3 regions of the Streptomyces sp. NPDC001002 genome follow, and region 1 is predicted to be linked to each of the others. Evidence: riboswitches for the same ligand, from Rfam matches in the RefSeq annotation. Region 1 holds a riboswitch; each other region holds the start of a gene.
What was found. Region 1 has a riboswitch for cyclic di-AMP ahead of ACWDR3_RS23560 (M23 family metallopeptidase). Riboswitches for the same ligand answer to the same signal wherever they lie in the genome.
Positions count from the first base shown of each region.

Region 2: another riboswitch for cyclic di-AMP. It lies ahead of ACWDR3_RS25265 (C40 family peptidase); the one in region 1 lies ahead of ACWDR3_RS23560 (M23 family metallopeptidase).
Region 3: another riboswitch for cyclic di-AMP. It lies ahead of ACWDR3_RS26475 (M23 family metallopeptidase); the one in region 1 lies ahead of ACWDR3_RS23560 (M23 family metallopeptidase).

Region 1 covers NZ_JBSFLV010000051.1:37,407-43,019, reverse strand. Annotated here, with positions in the region: gene ACWDR3_RS23570 (PrsW family intramembrane metalloprotease) at 1-258, shown strand, start outside; gene ACWDR3_RS23565 (aldo/keto reductase) at 284-1,240, opposite strand; gene ACWDR3_RS23560 (M23 family metallopeptidase) at 1,368-2,411, opposite strand; cyclic di-AMP (ydaO/yuaA leader) riboswitch at 2,423-2,580, opposite strand; tRNA gene ACWDR3_RS23555 (tRNA-Met) at 2,895-2,968, opposite strand; gene ACWDR3_RS23550 (alginate lyase family protein) at 3,058-4,284, opposite strand; gene ACWDR3_RS23545 (dihydrofolate reductase family protein) at 4,390-5,520, opposite strand; gene ACWDR3_RS23540 (MarR family winged helix-turn-helix transcriptional regulator) at 5,589-5,613, shown strand, end outside.
Region 2 covers NZ_JBSFLV010000057.1:51,786-57,398, reverse strand. Annotated here, with positions in the region: gene ACWDR3_RS25270 (TetR/AcrR family transcriptional regulator) at 19-588, opposite strand; gene ACWDR3_RS25265 (C40 family peptidase) at 726-2,339, opposite strand; cyclic di-AMP (ydaO/yuaA leader) riboswitch at 2,348-2,522, opposite strand; gene ACWDR3_RS25260 (DUF5997 family protein) at 2,743-3,132, opposite strand; gene ACWDR3_RS25255 (LysR family substrate-binding domain-containing protein) at 3,191-4,000, shown strand; gene ACWDR3_RS25250 (beta-L-arabinofuranosidase domain-containing protein) at 4,071-5,613, opposite strand, start outside.
Region 3 covers NZ_JBSFLV010000062.1:30,014-35,626, reverse strand. Annotated here, with positions in the region: gene ACWDR3_RS26485 (TetR/AcrR family transcriptional regulator) at 1-247, shown strand, start outside; gene ACWDR3_RS26480 (SGNH/GDSL hydrolase family protein) at 359-1,144, opposite strand; gene ACWDR3_RS26475 (M23 family metallopeptidase) at 1,411-2,412, opposite strand; cyclic di-AMP (ydaO/yuaA leader) riboswitch at 2,415-2,586, opposite strand; gene ACWDR3_RS26470 (alpha-galactosidase) at 2,893-4,971, opposite strand; gene ACWDR3_RS26465 (tyrosine-protein phosphatase) at 5,151-5,613, shown strand, end outside.

The sequences.
Region 1 (5,613 bases):
TCCCTGGCCTTCCTACGGCACCGGGGGCGCCGCGGCCGAGCCGGCGCCGACTTCGTCGTACGGGAGAGGGAACTGCTCGCCGAGTTGTGGGCCCGCAAGGACGTGGCCCGTCCGGCGCTGGACTACGCGGCCAGGACGACGGCCCCGCCGGTCGCGGTGACCGCCCCGCCCTGGCCGGTGCACGGGGTGTACGGGTATCCGGCGCAGCCCGCCTATCCGGCGTCGCCGTACCCCGCGTACAACCCGTACCAGCCGTAGATCAACCGCGTACGCCGGAGATCGGTCAGGCCGACGCCTGCGTCAAGCGGTCGATCTCCGTCTCCGTCAGGGTCAGGTCCGCCACCGCCAGCAGGGCGGGCAGCTGCTCAAGCGTGCGGGCGGACGCGATCGGGGCGGCCACCGTCGGCTGGGCGGCGAGCCAGGCCAGGGCCACGGTCGCGACCTGCGCGTCATGGGCGGCGGCGATCTCGTCGAGGGCGGTCAGCACCCGCTGCCCCCGCTCCGACTCCAGGTAGGCGCCGGCGCGGCCCGCTCGCGCGCTCTCCACCGTCGTACCGGGCCGGTACTTCCCGGTGAGGAAGCCGGCGGCCAGGGCGAAGTAGGGGACGGCGGCGAGGCCCGCGGTGGCGGCGATGTCCCGCAGCTCGCCCTCGTAGGTGTCGCGGGAGACCAGGTTGTAGTGGGGCTGGATGGCCACGTACCGGGCCAGGTCCTCGCGGTCGGAGAACTCCAGGGACTCCCGCAGCCGCTCCGGCGTGATGTTGGAGACGGCGATGTTGCGTACCTTGCCCGACCGCACCAGCTCGTCGAGCGCGCCGATGATCTCCTCGACCGGGACCTCGGGCTGGTCGAAGTGGGTGTAGTAGAGGTCGATGTAGTCGGTTTCCAGGCGGCGCAGCGAGGCGTCGGCGGCGGCCTTGATATTCGCGCCGGACAGGCCCTTGTAGTCGGGGTGCTGGCTGACCTTGGTCGCGATGACGATGTCGGAGCGGTTGCCGCGGGCCTTGACCCACTTGCCGATGATCGTCTCGGACTCGCCGCCGGAGTTGCCCTCGATCCAGGCCGTGTAGGAGTCGGCGGTGTCGACGAAGTTGCCGCCGGCCGCCGCGTAGGCGTCCAGGACGGCGAAGGAGGTCGCCTCGTCGGCCGTCCAGCCGAAGACGTTGCCGCCGAGGGAAAGGGGGAAGACCTCCAGGTCGGAGGAGCCGAGCTTGCGCAGAGAAGCAGAGGAGGACGTCATGCTTCACATCAACGCCGGCAGCGGAGACCGGTCTTCCGCGGGAGCCGCAAAGTTCCCGTAAACAAGCGGAGTCCGCTGTTCCGGGAACTTGGCGATGCCTATCGGTGCTTTTCGACAGCGGCCTGTGTCAGGGGGTGAGGCCCTTGCTGCGCAGCCACGCCATCGGGTCGATCCCGTCGGCCTGGCCGTTCGGGTGGACCTCCAGGTGCAGGTGCGCCCCGGTCACGTTGCCGGTGGCGCCCACGCGGCCGATGACATCGCCGGTGGCGACCTTCTGGCCCACGCTCACGCCGATCGACGACTGGTGGCAGAACCACAGCTCCGTACCGTCGTCGAGGGTGAGGATCGTGCGGTAGCCGTACGAGCCAGCCCAGCCGGCCTCCGTGACGGTGCCGCTGTGGATGGCCTTGATGAGCGTGCCCGTGGGGGCGGCGAAGTCGAGGCCCGTGTGGTAGCCGGAGGACCACAGGGAACCGGCCTGCCCGAAGGTGCCGGTGATCGTGTAGGAGGCGACCGGCAGGCGGTACTGCGTGGCCAGTTCCGCCAGCTTCGCGGCCTCGGCCTTCTTCTTGGCCTCCGCCTCCGCCTTCTTCTTCGCGGCGGCGGCCTTCTCGGCGGCCGCCTTCTCCGCCTTCGCGGCGGCCTCGTCGACCTGCTTGGAGAGGGAGGCCTCGGTGGCGTACTGGACCTTGCTGTCGACCTGGACGCGCTGGGACTCGGCCTGCGCCATGATGCGGTCGCGCAGCACCTCGCCGGCGTCCTTGGTGCCCTGCTCGGTCTCGGTGGAGGTCACACCGACGCTGCTGAGGGCGGTCGCGGAGCCCTTGGCGGCGGGGGTGGAGGTCTCGCCGAAGACCGAGCCGACGTTCGGCAGGTCGGGCACGGAGATGGAGACCGGCGGCTTGCCGGTGTTGGCGCTGGCCATGCCGCCCGCGCTCACCGCGGCTATGACACCGACGCCCAGGACGGTGGAGCTGCGGGCGAATCCCCCGCCGCCGCCGCGCTGCTTGGAGACGCGGTGGCGACCGCGGTTGGGGCGGACGGAATCCTCGGTGGGGTTCCATTCCTCCCAAGGGCCCTCGTCGGTGCGGTATCCGCCGTAGCCGAACGTCTCGTTGTCACGCTGGCTCGGCACGGACGGGGCCGCCGGGGCAGGGGGGTTGGACGCCACCTGGGCGTACTCCTTTCCTTCCTTCTCGCCTACCGGGTTAGCTGACGGGTTCGGAGCAGGAAGGTCTCCTACGCGCGTAAACCGGTCGTGCGTACACGACGGACTACTCGCGATTCACCCCAAGTTGGTGGTTCCCCGGTTCCCTTGCGGGATTCGGCGCGTGCGCACGGAGCCGACTCTTGTGACGGCTGGGACGACCGCGCTGCGTTATCGAACGTTAATAGACACGGGGTGGGGATTCCAAGCTGTTCGGCTTGATCATTAACGTTTTCACGCAGGACGTTCGGGCCATGACCGGTGAAAATCGGGCGAGTTGACCAAGCCCGGGAATGAACAGAGCTGTTGACGGGATGTCAGTTGTTGGGCGGAGGGCATTCGCCTGCTCACCGGGCGTGACAACGGCCGAAGAGAGCCCGAAGACAGGGGCGGGAAATGACTCAGGGCCGGAATCCGATGATCTGGACTCCGGCCCTGTGCCGTCAGTAGCGGGGACAGGATTTGAACCTGCGACCTCTGGGTTATGAGCCCAGCGAGCTACCGAGCTGCTCCACCCCGCGCCGTTGTGTTCTCCACTGTACGCCATCCGCGGGACGGGAGTGACCAAGGAGAGATCGGGACGGGAGCGGCCGGGGAGCGACCGGGCCGGTCAGGTCGCCGGGTTTCCGGCGTGGGTCAGGGTCTCCCAGGAGACGAAGAGATCGTCGGTACCGGCCGGGCGGGTCTCCTCGGCCAGCTTGTGGGCGGCCGGGACGGAGCCGCCGAGTCGGCCCTCCAGGTGGTTGAGGGCGACCTCCAGGTCGGGGCCCATGTTCCGGTCGACCTTGCCGCCGCACAGCCACGCGGGCGGGTTCTCGCCCAGCTGGTAGCGGGCGTGGAAGGCGAGCGCCGCGGTCAGCCGGTCCTTGACCTCGCCGTACAGGTCGACGCCCTGGTGCCAGGCGGTCTCGGCGATGTGCGCGGTGGCGGCGAGCGAGTAGCCGACGTGCTTGAAGTTGCGGCAGGTCTCCTGCGCGACGCCGTCTTTGTACGTCCCCTGCTTGAACCAGTACGTCGTCAGCTTCTGCGGCGTGTTCATGGTCGAGCCGGCCACGGTGAGCGGGACCTTGCCGTCCTTCTCCAGGTAGAAGTAGGCGGGCACGCGGTCGCGGAACCGGGCGAGGGCGGCGTCGAAGGCCTTGTGGTCGTTGGTGAAGACGGCGATGCCGATCGCCGCGTCGGTCATCGCGAGGTCCCAGTTGCCGTTGTAGTCGGGCAGCTTCTCGGTGACGTACGGCTGATACGCCGTACGCAGCATCTTCTCGAACCGTGCGACCCGGTCGGCCGGCCACCCGGCACCCGGCGCGTACCGCACGATCTCCGCCGCCCGCGCCCATGTCGACCCGGCCCACGCGGTCTGCAGTCCGGCGTCCTCCTCGGAGTGCCGCTTGATCTTCGCCGACCAGGCGTCCATGATCTCCCGCGCCTTCAGCGCGTGCTCCTGCTTGCCGGTGACGCTGAAGAGCAGTGCCTGTGTGTACGCGGCGATCGCGTCCTCCCGCTCCTCCACACACCCCTGCGCGACCTTGCCGCCCCAGGGACAGTCGACGTTCTCGTACGGCTCGGGCCGGTACTTGTACGACCCGTACTTGCTGTCCCGCATGTCCAGGAACGCCTTCAGCCACGGCTGCTTCCCGGCGGTGACGTTCTTTCGTACGGTGTCCAGCTGCGCCTTGCTGACGAGCACGCCGGGGTGGGTGAACGTGGCGTCCGGGGGGAGGGCGCGGGCCATGGTCCGGGTACCGGGGTCCGCGCTGCCGCACGAGGCGACGGTCACGGTGAGAAGGGGCGCGATCAGGAGCGCGGCGGCTCGTCTTGTGAGTGACCTCACGGCCATCTTTTCCTCCGCTTATGTCCATTCGGGTCTCTCGCAGAGTGACCGTTCGGGGAGTGGGGCGCAGGATCTGTTGGGCCGATTGGACCGACAGGGCAGGGGTGGACGTCAGGCCAGGAGGTGGGAGTTGGGCGCCTTCGCTCGCTCCTCGTACTCCGGGATCACCACCACCTCGACCCCCCGCCCCGCCAACAACCCGTTCCCGTCCGCCGCCGTCACGAACGTGTCCGGCTCGCGCCAGGCCGTCACCACTCGGCGTACCCCCGCGTCGAGGATGAGCTGGGCGCAGGGCTTGGGGCGGGAGGCTCGGTGGGCGCAGGGTTCGAGGCTGCTGTAGATCGTGGCGGACGGAAGGCGGGGGTCCGTCGGGGCGAGCTTGGCCAGGGCCGCCTCCTCGGCGTGGACCACCGGGTCGCCGGCCTCTCGGGAGTGGCCGCGGGCCAGCTCCGTGCCGTCGGCGGCGACCACCACCGCGCCGACGCTGAAGGCGGTGGTGGAGGGCGGGCAGTGGGTGGCCAGTTCGCAGGCGAGGCGGAGCCAGTGGTGGTCGGCGGCGGTGGGGAGGGAGCCGGTGCCGGGGGCGGTGGGCTCGTAGCGCATGAGGACGACGTCCTCGATCTGCCGGGTTTCGAGGAGGCGGAGGCGGCCGGGCTGGTACGGACCCGGGCCGAAGAGGCGGGGCGCGGTCGGCGTGCCCACGAAGAGCGGGGACAGGACCAGGTGGAGTTCGTCCGCGAGGCCCTGCTGGAGGAGCTGGGTGTGGATCGTGCCGCCGCCCTCGACCATGAGGCGGTCGATGCCGCGCACCTCGTGGAGATGGGTCAGGAGTGCGCGCCAGTCCAGGTCGGCGCCGAGCGGGACGACGTCGGCCGCGATGCCCAGGTCGCGCGCCCGTTCCGCGCCCTTGTCCGTCGTGTACAGGACCTTCTCGCCGCCCGTGTGCCAGAAGTTGGCGGCCGGGTCGAGGTCGCCGGTGGCGCTGACCGTGACCTTGAGGGGGTACTCCGGCCGGCCCGACGCCACGCGGGCGGCCCGGCGCTCGGGCGAGTTCACCAGCAGGCGGGGGTTGTCGGCGCGGATCGTGCCGGCGCCGACCAGGATCGCGTCGACGGACGCCCGTACCTCGTCGACGCGGTCGAAGTCGGCCGGGGAGGAGAGCAGGAGGCGCTCGGGGCCGGTGTCGTCGAGGTAGCCGTCGAGGGAGACGGCGGCGGACAGCAGGACGTACGGGTGGGGCATCGACGCGCTCCCGGCTCGATCGAAGGGCGGGGCTTGGTTCAAGTTTGAAACAAACCTACACTGGTCCCATGACGACTCGCTGGCTCACTCCTG
Region 2 (5,613 bases), on a different contig from region 1:
CTAGAGGTGGGTGGTTGGTCAGGGCGCCGGCCAGTTCCGCAACAGTGAGTCGAGGGCGTCCAGAGTGCGGGTCCAGCTCTCCTGCGAGTCGGGGGCGCTGTGACTGAACCCGCCCGCCAGCTCCAGACTCACGTACCCGTGAAACACGCTGCCGAGCAGGCGGACCGCATGTGTCTCGTCCGGTTCCGTCAGGTCGTAGCCGCGCAGGATCGCGCGCGTCATCTGCGCGTGCCGGACACCGGCGCTCGCGGCGGCCTCCTCGGGGGCCAGCCGCAGCCGGGCCGCGTCGTAGCGGCCGGGGTGCGCGCGGGCGTAGTCGCGGTAGACGTTCGCCAGCGCGACCAGGGCGTCCTTGCCGGCCCGCCCCGCGAGCGCCGTGGCGGCCCGGTCGGCCATCTCCTCCAGGGCGAGCAGCGCGATCCTGGTCTTGAGGTCCTGCGAGCTCTTCACATGCGAGTACAGGCTCGCCACCTTGACGTCGAAGCGCCGCGCGAGCGCCGAGACGGTCACGTGCTCGAAGCCGACCTCGTCGGCCAGCTCGGCACCCGCCCGCGCCAGCCGCTCCGCGGACAGTCCCGCACGCACCACAGCCACTCCTCCCGTCGGGGTTCGGCGCTGTCGAGTATGCGTTTACCTAAACCATTTAGGCAAATGCCTGCACGATATAGCCGGACGGGGGAGTGGCTGAGTGGAGGTGTCGGTCGACCTGTGCGTGCCGGTGGAGGTCAGACGGGACGCACGGCGATGCGGACCGCGGCCTCCCCGGCGTAGTAGACGGATTCCTCGCGCACGCAGGTGCCGGGGCCCGGGGCGTGGACCATCATGCCGTCGCCGGTGTAGATGCCGACGTGGCTGAAGTTGTCGTTGTAGAAGATCAGGTCCCCGGGCCGGCTCTCGGCGAGGGGCACGACCGTACCGGCGCTCGCCTGCTCCTGCGCGGCGCGCGGCAGCGCGACCCCCGCGGACTTCCAGGCGGTCTGGGTGAGACCCGAGTCGTCGTACGAGCCCGGACCGATCGCGCCCCAGACGCACGGCCTGCCGATCTGTGCCCGGGCGAAGGCGATCGCCCGCTCGGCCTTGCTGCCGACGGCGGGGGCGGCGGGGATACCGGTGTCGAGGACGCTCGGCTGCCAGTTCTGCGCGGGCACGGCGCCGGTGTCGTAGGCGGTGGGCTGCCAGGCCTGGGCAGCCGGTACCCCGGTGTCCAGCACGCTGGGCTGCCAGTTCTGGGCGGGTATCGCGCCGGTGTCGAGGACGCTGGGCTGCCAGGACTGCGAGGGCACTGCCCCCGTGTCGTAGACGCTGGGCTGCCAGCTCTGGGCCGGTGCCGCGCCGGTGTCCGGGGCGCCGGACTGCCAGGACTGCGCGGGTATCGTCCCGGTGTCGTAGGTGTTGGACTGCCACGTCTGGGCGGGTATCGCGCCGGTGTCGTAGGCGGTGGGCTGCCAGGTCTGGGCGGCCGGTACCCCGGTGTCCAGGACGCTCGGCTGCCGCAGTCGCCACTCCTCCTCGGCCCTGCGCTGGGCCTGCTGCGCCGAGTCGGACCACGGGGCGGCGGCCGGAGCGGGCGCGGCCTCGATCGCCAGGGCAGGGGCACTCCGCCGGCCGGTGTACCGGGCGAACAGCTCACGGGCCGCGGCGAGCTTGCGCTGGTTGCGCTCCTTGGCCGTCCGCAGCGCGACCTGGCGGGTGGGTGTGGCCGGGGCCGCCGGGGGCAGTCCTCGCAGGACCGCGGGCTGGAGTTCGGGGCGGGGCGTGGACGCGGCGGGCAGGGCGGCCACGGCGCGGCCCGTCAGCGCCGGGGCGGGGCCCGCGGTCAGCTCCGCGACCGGGCCGGCCGGCAGTTCCGCGATCGGGCGGCCGGTGGGGCCCGCGGGCAGCTCGGGCACGTCACGCTTGCGCTCGATGAGGTCGTCGGCCGGGCGCGCGGGCCGGGGTACGGCCGGGCGGGCGGGCATCCGGTCGGCCGGCAGCACCGCCGGAATGGTCGGGCCCACCGAGTTGCGTGCCGCGTCGAACCAGCGCCGGGCGACATTGTCGAGGTCGGGGTCCGAGGTCTGGCGCGGGATGCTGCCGGTCGAGGGGCCCCGGCCACGGGTGCCCGCGGTCATCGCGCGGGTCGCGTTGAAGTTTCCGGTGTCGCTCTCGGCCCGGTCGTACAGGGTGCTGACCCGCTGCTGGACCTCTTCGCGGCTCGGCGCTTCATCGGCGGCCTGGGGCGCGGCGTCGGCGGCCTGCGAGAACACGGCCACCGAGGTGAGGGCCGCCGTCGCCAAAGCGGAGTTGCGCATGCCGGGCTGGCCGAAGCCTCCCGCGCGCGGCATTCGTTCCGGCGCCATGGGAGCCGTACTCCTTCCGTACTCCGCCTACCGAGTTAGCTGTCGGGTTCGGGCGATCGATTCCGGAAGGCATGCCCTACGGCCGTTGCCCCGAGGGGCAGTTGGGCCGATTCACCCCATGTGTCGGTTGGGTCCCCGGCTCCGGCTGCCACAGCGGCGCACCGGACTCAGCGGAGGTCGCGCGACCCGACGGGGTCCGCCGGAGGGAGTCATGCGACCTGAGAATCAACTTAACCAACTTGTGTGCCCTGTGTGAAGGTTGAAGCGCGATATGTCCGATACGCTTTTGTGACCTTCGTCTTAATGGGCCGTCAGATCTGGTTTCCGTGTACACACAGACCCCGGCCGACGACTCACCGTCGCCGGAACGCGGTCAGCGAGCCTGAGTCGGAAGACCCTCGACTCAGGAACCGGCTTCGCGCTCCGCGTCCCGCTGCTTGAGGCGTGCCGCTTCCTTGCGGACCTCGGCCTGGGTGGCGCGCTCCTTCTCCAGCCACTCGGGCCCGTCCTGCTTGATGGCCTCGATCTGCTCGGTGGTGAGCGCCTCGGTGATACCGCCGCGGGCGAGACCCGAGATGGAGATCCCCAGCTTCGCCGCGACCACCGGACGCGGGTGCGGACCGTTGGCCCGCAGCTCGCGCAGCCACTCGGGCGGATTCGCCTGGAGCTCGTCGAGCGTGGCGCGCGAGACATCGCCCTCGCGGAACTCGGCGGGGGTGGCTTCGAGGTACACACCCAGCTTCTTCGCCGCCGTGGCGGGCTTCATGGTCTGGGTGCTCTGCTGCGACTTCATGCTGTCCAGGGTATCGATCGTGTGAGAGGCCGCCGACCACGGACGGTAATCTGGCGGGGTGACAGGCTCCGCGGACCCCGAGACATCCCCCACGTTCCGGTTGGCATACGTCCCGGGCGTGACCCCCGCCAAGTGGGTGCGGGTCTGGAACGAGCGCCTGCCCGACGTCCCCCTCACGCTCCACCAGGTCGAGGCCGCCGAGGCGCCCGAACTGCTGAGGGCGGGTGAGGCGGACGCGGCGTTCGTACGGCTGCCGGTCGACCGTACGTTCCTCAGCGCGATCCCCCTCTACACCGAGACGACGGTCGTCGTGATCCCCAAGGACCACGTGATCACGGCCGTGGAGGAGGTGACCGTGGGCGATCTCGCCGACGAGGTCCTCTTCCACCCCCTGGACGACGTCTTCGAGTGGGACCAGCCGCCCGGGGAGCCCGGCTTCGAGCGCCCCGTGACCACCGCCGACGCGGTCGAGCTGGTGGCGGCGGGCGTGGGGCTGCTGATCGTGCCCCAATCCTTGGCCCGGCTCCACCACCGCAAGGACCTCACCTATCGCACGGTCGTGGACGCCCCTGAGTCGAGCGTGGCCCTCGCCTGGCCCGAGGACGCCACCACCGACCTGGTCGAGGACTTCATCGGCATCGTCCGCGGCCGCACAGCCAACAGCTCTCGGGGCCGCAAGACCGCCGACCCCGAGCCGAAGACGAAGCGAGCCGAGCCGACCACGGCCCGCCGCAAGCCGGCGACGCCCTCGAAGCCGACGGGTCGGGGCGGCCGGGGTGCCGCGGGTGGCGGCAGCAGGAGTGGCGGAGCCAAGGGAGGCGGAGCCAAGGGTGGCGGCAAGCGGGGCAAGCCCCGCGGTCGGTCCTAGGCTCCTGATCGTCTCCACCTAGGGCGCGCCCAGCCCCCTTCGCTCAGGGCGCGAATGCAGCCTTCTGCGCTCAGGGCGCGAACACAGCCCTCTCCGCCGTGCCGACGACCTTCGCCCCGTCACCCCCGCTCAGCAGCCCGCCCGCCACCCACGCCTCCACCGTCGACCGCACCCGCGCGACAATCGCTCTCTTGCCCCCGAACGGCGCACCGGCCCAGATCTCGTCCAACAGCGTCGTGCCGTCGGCCTTCGCCGGATTGGCGACCCCGGAGTCGGTGTTCCCGAACACAACCCTCGGTTCCGACCGCCTGAAGTATGCGTGGGTCGGATCCTCCGTCCCCTCGAAGAAGGGGGCGAACTCGACGCCGTCCAACGTGTAGTGGAGGGGCTTGCCGGTCACGGGGGCGAGGGACGGCAGCAGGTCACCCGAGAGACCGGCGTTTCGGTAGAGGCCCAACTCCAGGTAGTCCGTGGCCGAGTTGCGGGCAACCAGGTTCACCGGCCCGTAGAAGAGGGTCTGGAGGGTCGGATCGTCCAGCGCCTTCTCGACCCGGAGCCGGAACGGCACGGCGACCCGCACGGTGTCCCCGGCCCGCCACTTCCGGGACACCCCGAAGTAGCTCCCCGGCGTCGGACTCCCCGGCGCCACACGCCCATTGACGGTGACCCGAAAGCCGGCCGTCGCCCAGCTCGGCACCCGTATCCGCAGCTCGAAGCTCGCGGAGCCACCCCCGACGGTGAGCGTGGTGCCCTGCTCGCGGGGATAGTCGGTCGTCTGGGTGACTGTAACTCCCTTGTCCGCCCGGGTCAGTCGGGACGGACTGAACAGGTTGACGTACAGGGCGCCGCCGTCGGACGCGGCGAAGTACACCGAGTCCTGGTACTTGGTGGCGCTCTCCATGCCGGTGCCCTCGCAGCAGGTCGTGCCCTGCTTGGGCGTGTAGTCGCGCACATGCCCCGGCGTCAGCCCGATGAAGTAGGTGACGAGCGGCTTCTCGGCGTCGGCCGTGTCCTGCTTGGAGCCCAACACCTGGTTGTAGAGGGCCCGTTCGTAGTAGTCCAGGTACTTCGGATCCTGCTCGTGGAAGAACAGCATTCGGCTGAGCTTCAGCAGGTTGTACGCGCAGCACGTCTCCGCCGTGGTCGCACCGATCGTGCCCGCGATCACGTCCCGCGCCTTCCAGAACTCCCCGGTGCTGGTACCGCCGATGCCGTACATGCGATGCGGTACGACCATGCCCCAGAAGTTCTTCGCCGCGCTCAGGTAGCGCTCCTCGCCCGTCGCGTCGTACAGGCGGACCAGGCCGGTGAAGATCGGGATGTGCTGGTTGGCGTGGAGTCCGTCGAGCGTGTCGGTGTTCGCGGCGCAGGCGTCGATCAGCCTGTCGAGGTCGAACAGGCGGGCCAGCGCGAGGTGTTGGGCGTTCCCGGTGAACGTGTGCAGATCGCAGATGGCCTCGACGATGCCCCCGAACTCGCCGCTGGAGAAGATGCCCCACATCCGTTGCAGGGTGGCGGCGGGCAACACGGACAGGCGCGCGTACATCCAGTCGCCCATGCCCGACGCGAGGTCCAGGGCCCGTCCGTCGCCCGTGGCGGTGTACGCGTCCAGC
Region 3 (5,613 bases), on a different contig from region 1:
CCTGGACCGGCAGTGGAAGGCCGCGCTCGCCGAGGTCATCGCGGAGGGCGTCGCCGCCGGCGAGTTCCACTGCCCCGACCCGCACGGCACGGCTCTGCGCCTCACGGCCCTGCTCGACGGGCTCGCCGTCCAGCTGACGTCGTACCCCGGCGCGGTGCCGCGGGCGCGGGCGCAGGAGTGGGTGGACGAGGCGGTGGCCCGGGAACTGGGTCTCGCGCAGGAGGCGTTGACCGCGTCCGACCGCTGAGAGCCACCCTCTCCCCCGGTCACCCCGCCACCGCGGGGTCGATCGCCTCGATACTCCAGCGGTGTGGGCCGCGCCGTTTCAGGTCGGCACGGCCCACACCGCTGGCACCCGTCAAGCCACCCGGGCGATCCGCGACTTGATGTCGTCCGGGGACAGCGCGCCCTTCGCCGTGACGTGGTCGCCCGACGACTCGCCGCGCAGCCGCCGTCCGATCCACGGCACCAGGTACTCGCGCGCCCAGTGCACGTCGTCCCGCCGGACCTCCAGGGTGCCGCGGGGCGGCAGCGGGGGCCAGGCCTGGTCCGGGTCGGCCGGTACCTCCAGACCGAGCACCTGGCCCGCGCGCAGCGCCACGCGCGTGTGCCCCTCGGGCGAGAGGTGCAGCCGGTCGTCGTCCCAGGCCCGGCGGTCCTGGACGGTCTTGAGGGACCACAGGTCGAGCACGGGACAGCCGTACCGGTCGGCGACCGCGCGCACATGTCCGTTGTAGGTGGCGATCTTGCCGCGCAGATGCTTGAGCACGGGGACGCCTCGGGTGTCGAAGCCGGTCGTCACCAGGACGGTGCCGGCCGACTCGGTGAGCCGGGCGATCGCCAGCTCGAACCGCTCGGCGACCTCGTCGGGGTCGGTGCCGGGCCGGATGATGTCGTTGCCGCCGGCGCTGAAGGAGATCAGGTCCGGGGCGAGTTCGAGCGCCTGCGGAAGCTGGTCCGCCACGATCTGGTCGAGCAGCTTTCCGCGTACGGCGAGGTTGTTGTACGTGAAGTGGCCCTCGGGCTCCCGGTCCGCGAGCAGTACCGCGAACCGGTCGGCCCAACCGACCATCGCCCCGTCGGGGCCGGGGTCGCCGACGCCTTCGGTGAAGCTGTCCCCCACCGCAACGTACGACCCGATCACTGATCTGCTGTCATTCTTCGAATCGTCTGCCACAAGCGAACATGATTCACCTTCGAATGTGACCTACGCGACCGTAGGAAGGGGTTGACGTGCGGTGAGATAAGCCACTCCTAAAGTGTTCACCAAACCAGGAATAGCTTTCCGGCCACGGCTGTTGACGGCTGGAACGCCCTGCCGAAGGCGGCACCACGTCACACCGAAGGCCGGACCCGGGGATCGGGATCCGGCCTTCGGCAGCGTGTCAGGCAGGTGGTTCAGGGGGCGCGTCAGCCGACGGCGACACCCTTCGTACGGAGGTAGGCGACCGGGTCCACGTCGGACCCGTAGTCCGGGGTCGTACGGATCTCGAAGTGCAGGTGCGGTCCGGTCACGTTGCCGGTCGCGCCGGAGAGGCCGACCTGCTGGCCCTCGGTCACGGTCTGGCCGGCCGAGACGGAGAGCTGCGAGAGGTGGGCGTACTGGGCGTAGTAGCCGTCGTTCAGCTTGATGACGACCTGGTTGCCGTACGCGCCGCCCCAGCCCGCGGAGACGACCGTGCCCGCGGCGACGGCCTTGAGCGAGGTGCCGGTCGGGACGACGAAGTCGACGCCCGTGTGGTAGCCGCTGGACCACATACTGCCGGCCACGCGGTAGCCGGTGCCGATGGTGGCACCGGTGACCGGGAGGGTGTAGCCGCTGGAGCTCGCGGAGTCGGCGGACTGCGTGCTCGTCGAGTTCGAGGAGGCCTGGCTGTCCGAGGAGGAACTCTTCGAGGAGGAGTCCTTCGAGGACGACGAGCCCGAATTCTTCGAGGACGACGAAGAAGAGGACGAGGAAGAGGGCGACGAGTCGGTGGTGCCGGTCGCGGCCTTCTTGCCGAGCGTGAGCTTCAGGCCGGGGTGGATGAGCGACGGGTCGTCGCCGACCGCCTCACGGTTGTCCGAGTAGAGCTTCTGCCAGCCGCCGGTGACGTTCTCCTCGTCGGCGATCTTCGCCAGCCAGTCACCGGATCGCACCGAATAGGTGCGCACACCTTGGGTGTTGGCTGTGCTCTTCTTGGCGGACTTCTGTGCCGTCGACTTCTGCTGGACCGACGCATTCTCGGCGGCCGGAAGCGACTGGACGGCCTTTTCCGAAACGCCCTGGGAAGCCGATTCGGAGGTGGCCGCGTGGGCGCCGGTGGCCCCCATCAGCGGGAGGGCGAGCGCGGCGCCCCCGGTGCCGGCGACGGCGATGGTGCGGGTCAGGCGCTGGGACTTGGGGCGACGGTGCTTACCCTTCGCGGGCATGACGAATTCCTCTCCGGCGCCTGCGAGGTGAGCTGTCGGGTGCGAGCTGGAGATGCCCGGCCGCGCTTTTCGGCACGGCTTTACCCCAAGCCTCTTCCGGAGACCGGAACAGGCGGTTGTACCTGTGGGTCCCCCGCTCCTGCCGTTCACGGGTGAGTTGAGCGGACTCCGGTCGGCGGCAGGATTGGGCGTCCGTCCGGATTGGTGGCGAACGTAAGCGACCAGGACGCGAAGGAACAAGTAGAGGTTCCCTGTGAATACGTTTCTCTTGATCCCTTGTGAGAATTCACGGTCACCCTGCGTGAATTAAGGACCCGCCACCAGGCACAAACACCCTTGAAAAGCACGTGAATTACGTGGACATGCAGAACCACGCACGGTCACGGATATGACGCTCCTCACGTGACGTCACCCCAGTCCGCCTTATTCCAGAGCGAGTTGGAACGAAGGCGAACCAAGGCGCCAATTCGGACAGAAGAGTCAGATGCGACGGAGTCGGAGAACCGTCGCATCGAAGTCGCCGCGCAGCCCGGTCCGCAGTCCGTGATGCAGCAGTACGGCACCCCTGTGAACTTCGCCCGTTTCGAGGCATTCGTACGACGCTGTCGGGTCCAGTCCGCGCAGCCGCACCGCCGGCACGGGCTCGCCGTAGCTCTGCGCCTGAAGCCAGGCCAGGACCACGGTCTCGTCCCCGAGCACGTACTGGACGGCACTGAGCCCGCCCTGCGGGGCCCGCAGACGGTGAAGGTCACCGCGCTGCACGATGTGCCGGATCTCCTTGTAGAGGGCCACCCAGCCGCCCGCCTCGGCCAGCTCCTCCTCGGACCACTTGGCGAGGTCTCCGCCGACCCCCAGCACGCCCGCCATGGAGCTCACGAACCGGAAGCGCAGCGAGCTGACCCGGTCGTTGAGCTGGGTGTTGGGGCTGTCGGTGACCCAGGCGGCCATCACGCGCGCGGGGTGGATCTGGGTGAAGCCGTGCTGGATGGCGAGCCGGTCCAGCGGGTCGGTGTTGTCCGAGGTCCACACCTCGTCCGTACGGCTCATGATCCCGAGGTCGATCCTGCCGCCGCCGCCCGAGCAGGACTCGAAGGAGACCCCCGGGTGGGCCGCCCGCAGCCGGTCCAACAGGGCGTACAGCGCGCGCACGTGGTCGATCCACAGCCGCTGCGGGTACGCCTCGCCGGGCCAGCCCGCGTCGGTGAAGCAGCGGTTGAAGTCCCACTTGACGTAGTCGATCGGGGCGCTGGAGAGGATGGCGTCGAGCTTCTCCCAGAGGTACTCCTGGACGTCCGGCCGGGCCAGGTTGAGTACGAGCTGATTGCGGAACTCCGTCCGCTTTCGTCCCGGTTGGAACTGCACCCAGTCGGGGTGCGCGCGGTACAGGTCGCTGTCCGCGTTGACCATCTCGGGCTCGACCCAGATGCCGAACTGCATGCCGAGCGCGTGCACCTCGTCGGCGAGCGGCTTGAGGCCCCCGGGGAAGCGGTCGGGGTTGGGCGTCCAGTCGCCGAGTCCGGCCCGGTCGTTGACGCGCTTGCCGAACCAGCCGTCGTCGACCACGAAGAGCTCGACGCCGATCGCCGCGGCCTGCCGGGCGAGGGTGCCCTGCTGCTCCTCGGAGATGTCGAACTCGGTGGCCTCCCAGGAGTTGAACAGCACGGGCCGGTCCCGGTCCGCGTCCGGGATGACGTACGCGCGCTGGTAGGCGTGCCAGGCGCGGCTCGCGCCGCCGAAGCCGCCGTCGCTCCACAGGCCGGCGAAGACGGGGGTCGTGAACGACTCCCCGGCCGCCAGGCGCAGCAGCCCGGATTCGTCGTAGCCCACACCGCCGTTGATCTGCACGCGCGCGTCGGGGAGTTGGGCCACCGCGATCCGCCAGGAGCCCGACCAGCCGAGCGCGCAGCCGTACACCTCGCCGCGCTCCTCGGTCGCGTCGGTGTCCAGGGCGACCCAGGGCAGGTGCTGGTGGCTGGTGTGGCCGCGACGGCTGCCGATGACCCGCTCGCCGTAGGTGAGCGGTGCCGAGGTCAGCTGAGACTCCGCCGCCCAGCGGCCGTGCAGGTGGGACAGTCGCCAGTCCTCGCGGTCGGGCAGCGTCCAGGTGGCCGAGTCGGCGCGCAGCAGTTCCACGACCGGCCCCTCGTTGTCGAGGGTCACCCAGCGCTCCACGACGTCGTGCCGCATCCGGTAGTGCAGGGTGATGGATAGCCCGTCGTCCCGGAAGCGCAGCCGCAGTTCACCGTCCTCGCCCGCTTCGGCCTCGTACGCCTCGAACCGCCACTCCGTGCCGCGCCGCTCCTCGGTGCGCACGGACAGGGCGGGCCGGACGAAGCGCGGGCCGCCCTCGACGGGGTACTCCTCGCGGCCGTCGAGCTGCGACTCGAAGCCCCGGTACTCGGGCTCCGGAAGTGCGGCCAGCGCCTCGGCGTCGGCGAGCGCGATCCGGGGGCCCCAGTGCAGATGCAGCAGTACGTCGTCCTCGGTGAGGTGGACGGCGTAACTGCTCAGAGGCCCCGAGAGGAGCCACGTACGACCGTTGTCGGAGATCTCCAGCATCAAGCTTCCACACTTCCCAACAGGCGCGATCAAGGATCAACATCATCAATGGTCGTGCGGCCCGAGGCAACGCCTGTGGACAACTCATTGCCTCGGGAACCCGTGTCGTATCGTCGAAGACGCACCCCGTCGGCCATCATGCCGAGCCGCGCCGACCGGGTGGACTGGGAGGAGCCCCCGTGACGCAGCAGATCCCGTCGACCGAGCCCGAGCTGACCGGAGTCCGCAATTTCCGCGACGTGGGCGGGCTGCCGACGGTGGACGGACGGCGGGTGCGGCAGGGAGTGCTGTTCCGCAGCGGGCACTTGGCGCACGCGACCGCGGAGGACGCGGTGTTCCTGTCGTCCCTGGGGCTGCACACGATCTTCGACTTCCGCAACGCGGCGGACCAGAAGCTGGAGGGCCCGGACGTCGAGCTGCCGGGCGTGCTGAACGTGAACCTCCCGCTCACCGACCCGGCCCACGGCGCCGACTTCTGGACGATGGTCCGGGACGGCGAGATCGAGCAGCTGCGCGAGATCCTCGGCGACGGCAAGGCCGCGAACCGGATGATCAGTTCCTACCGCTCGATCATCAAGACCCGCACCGCCGAGCACGCACGCGTACTGCACGCGCTCGCCGAGGACAGCGCGCCCGCGCTGA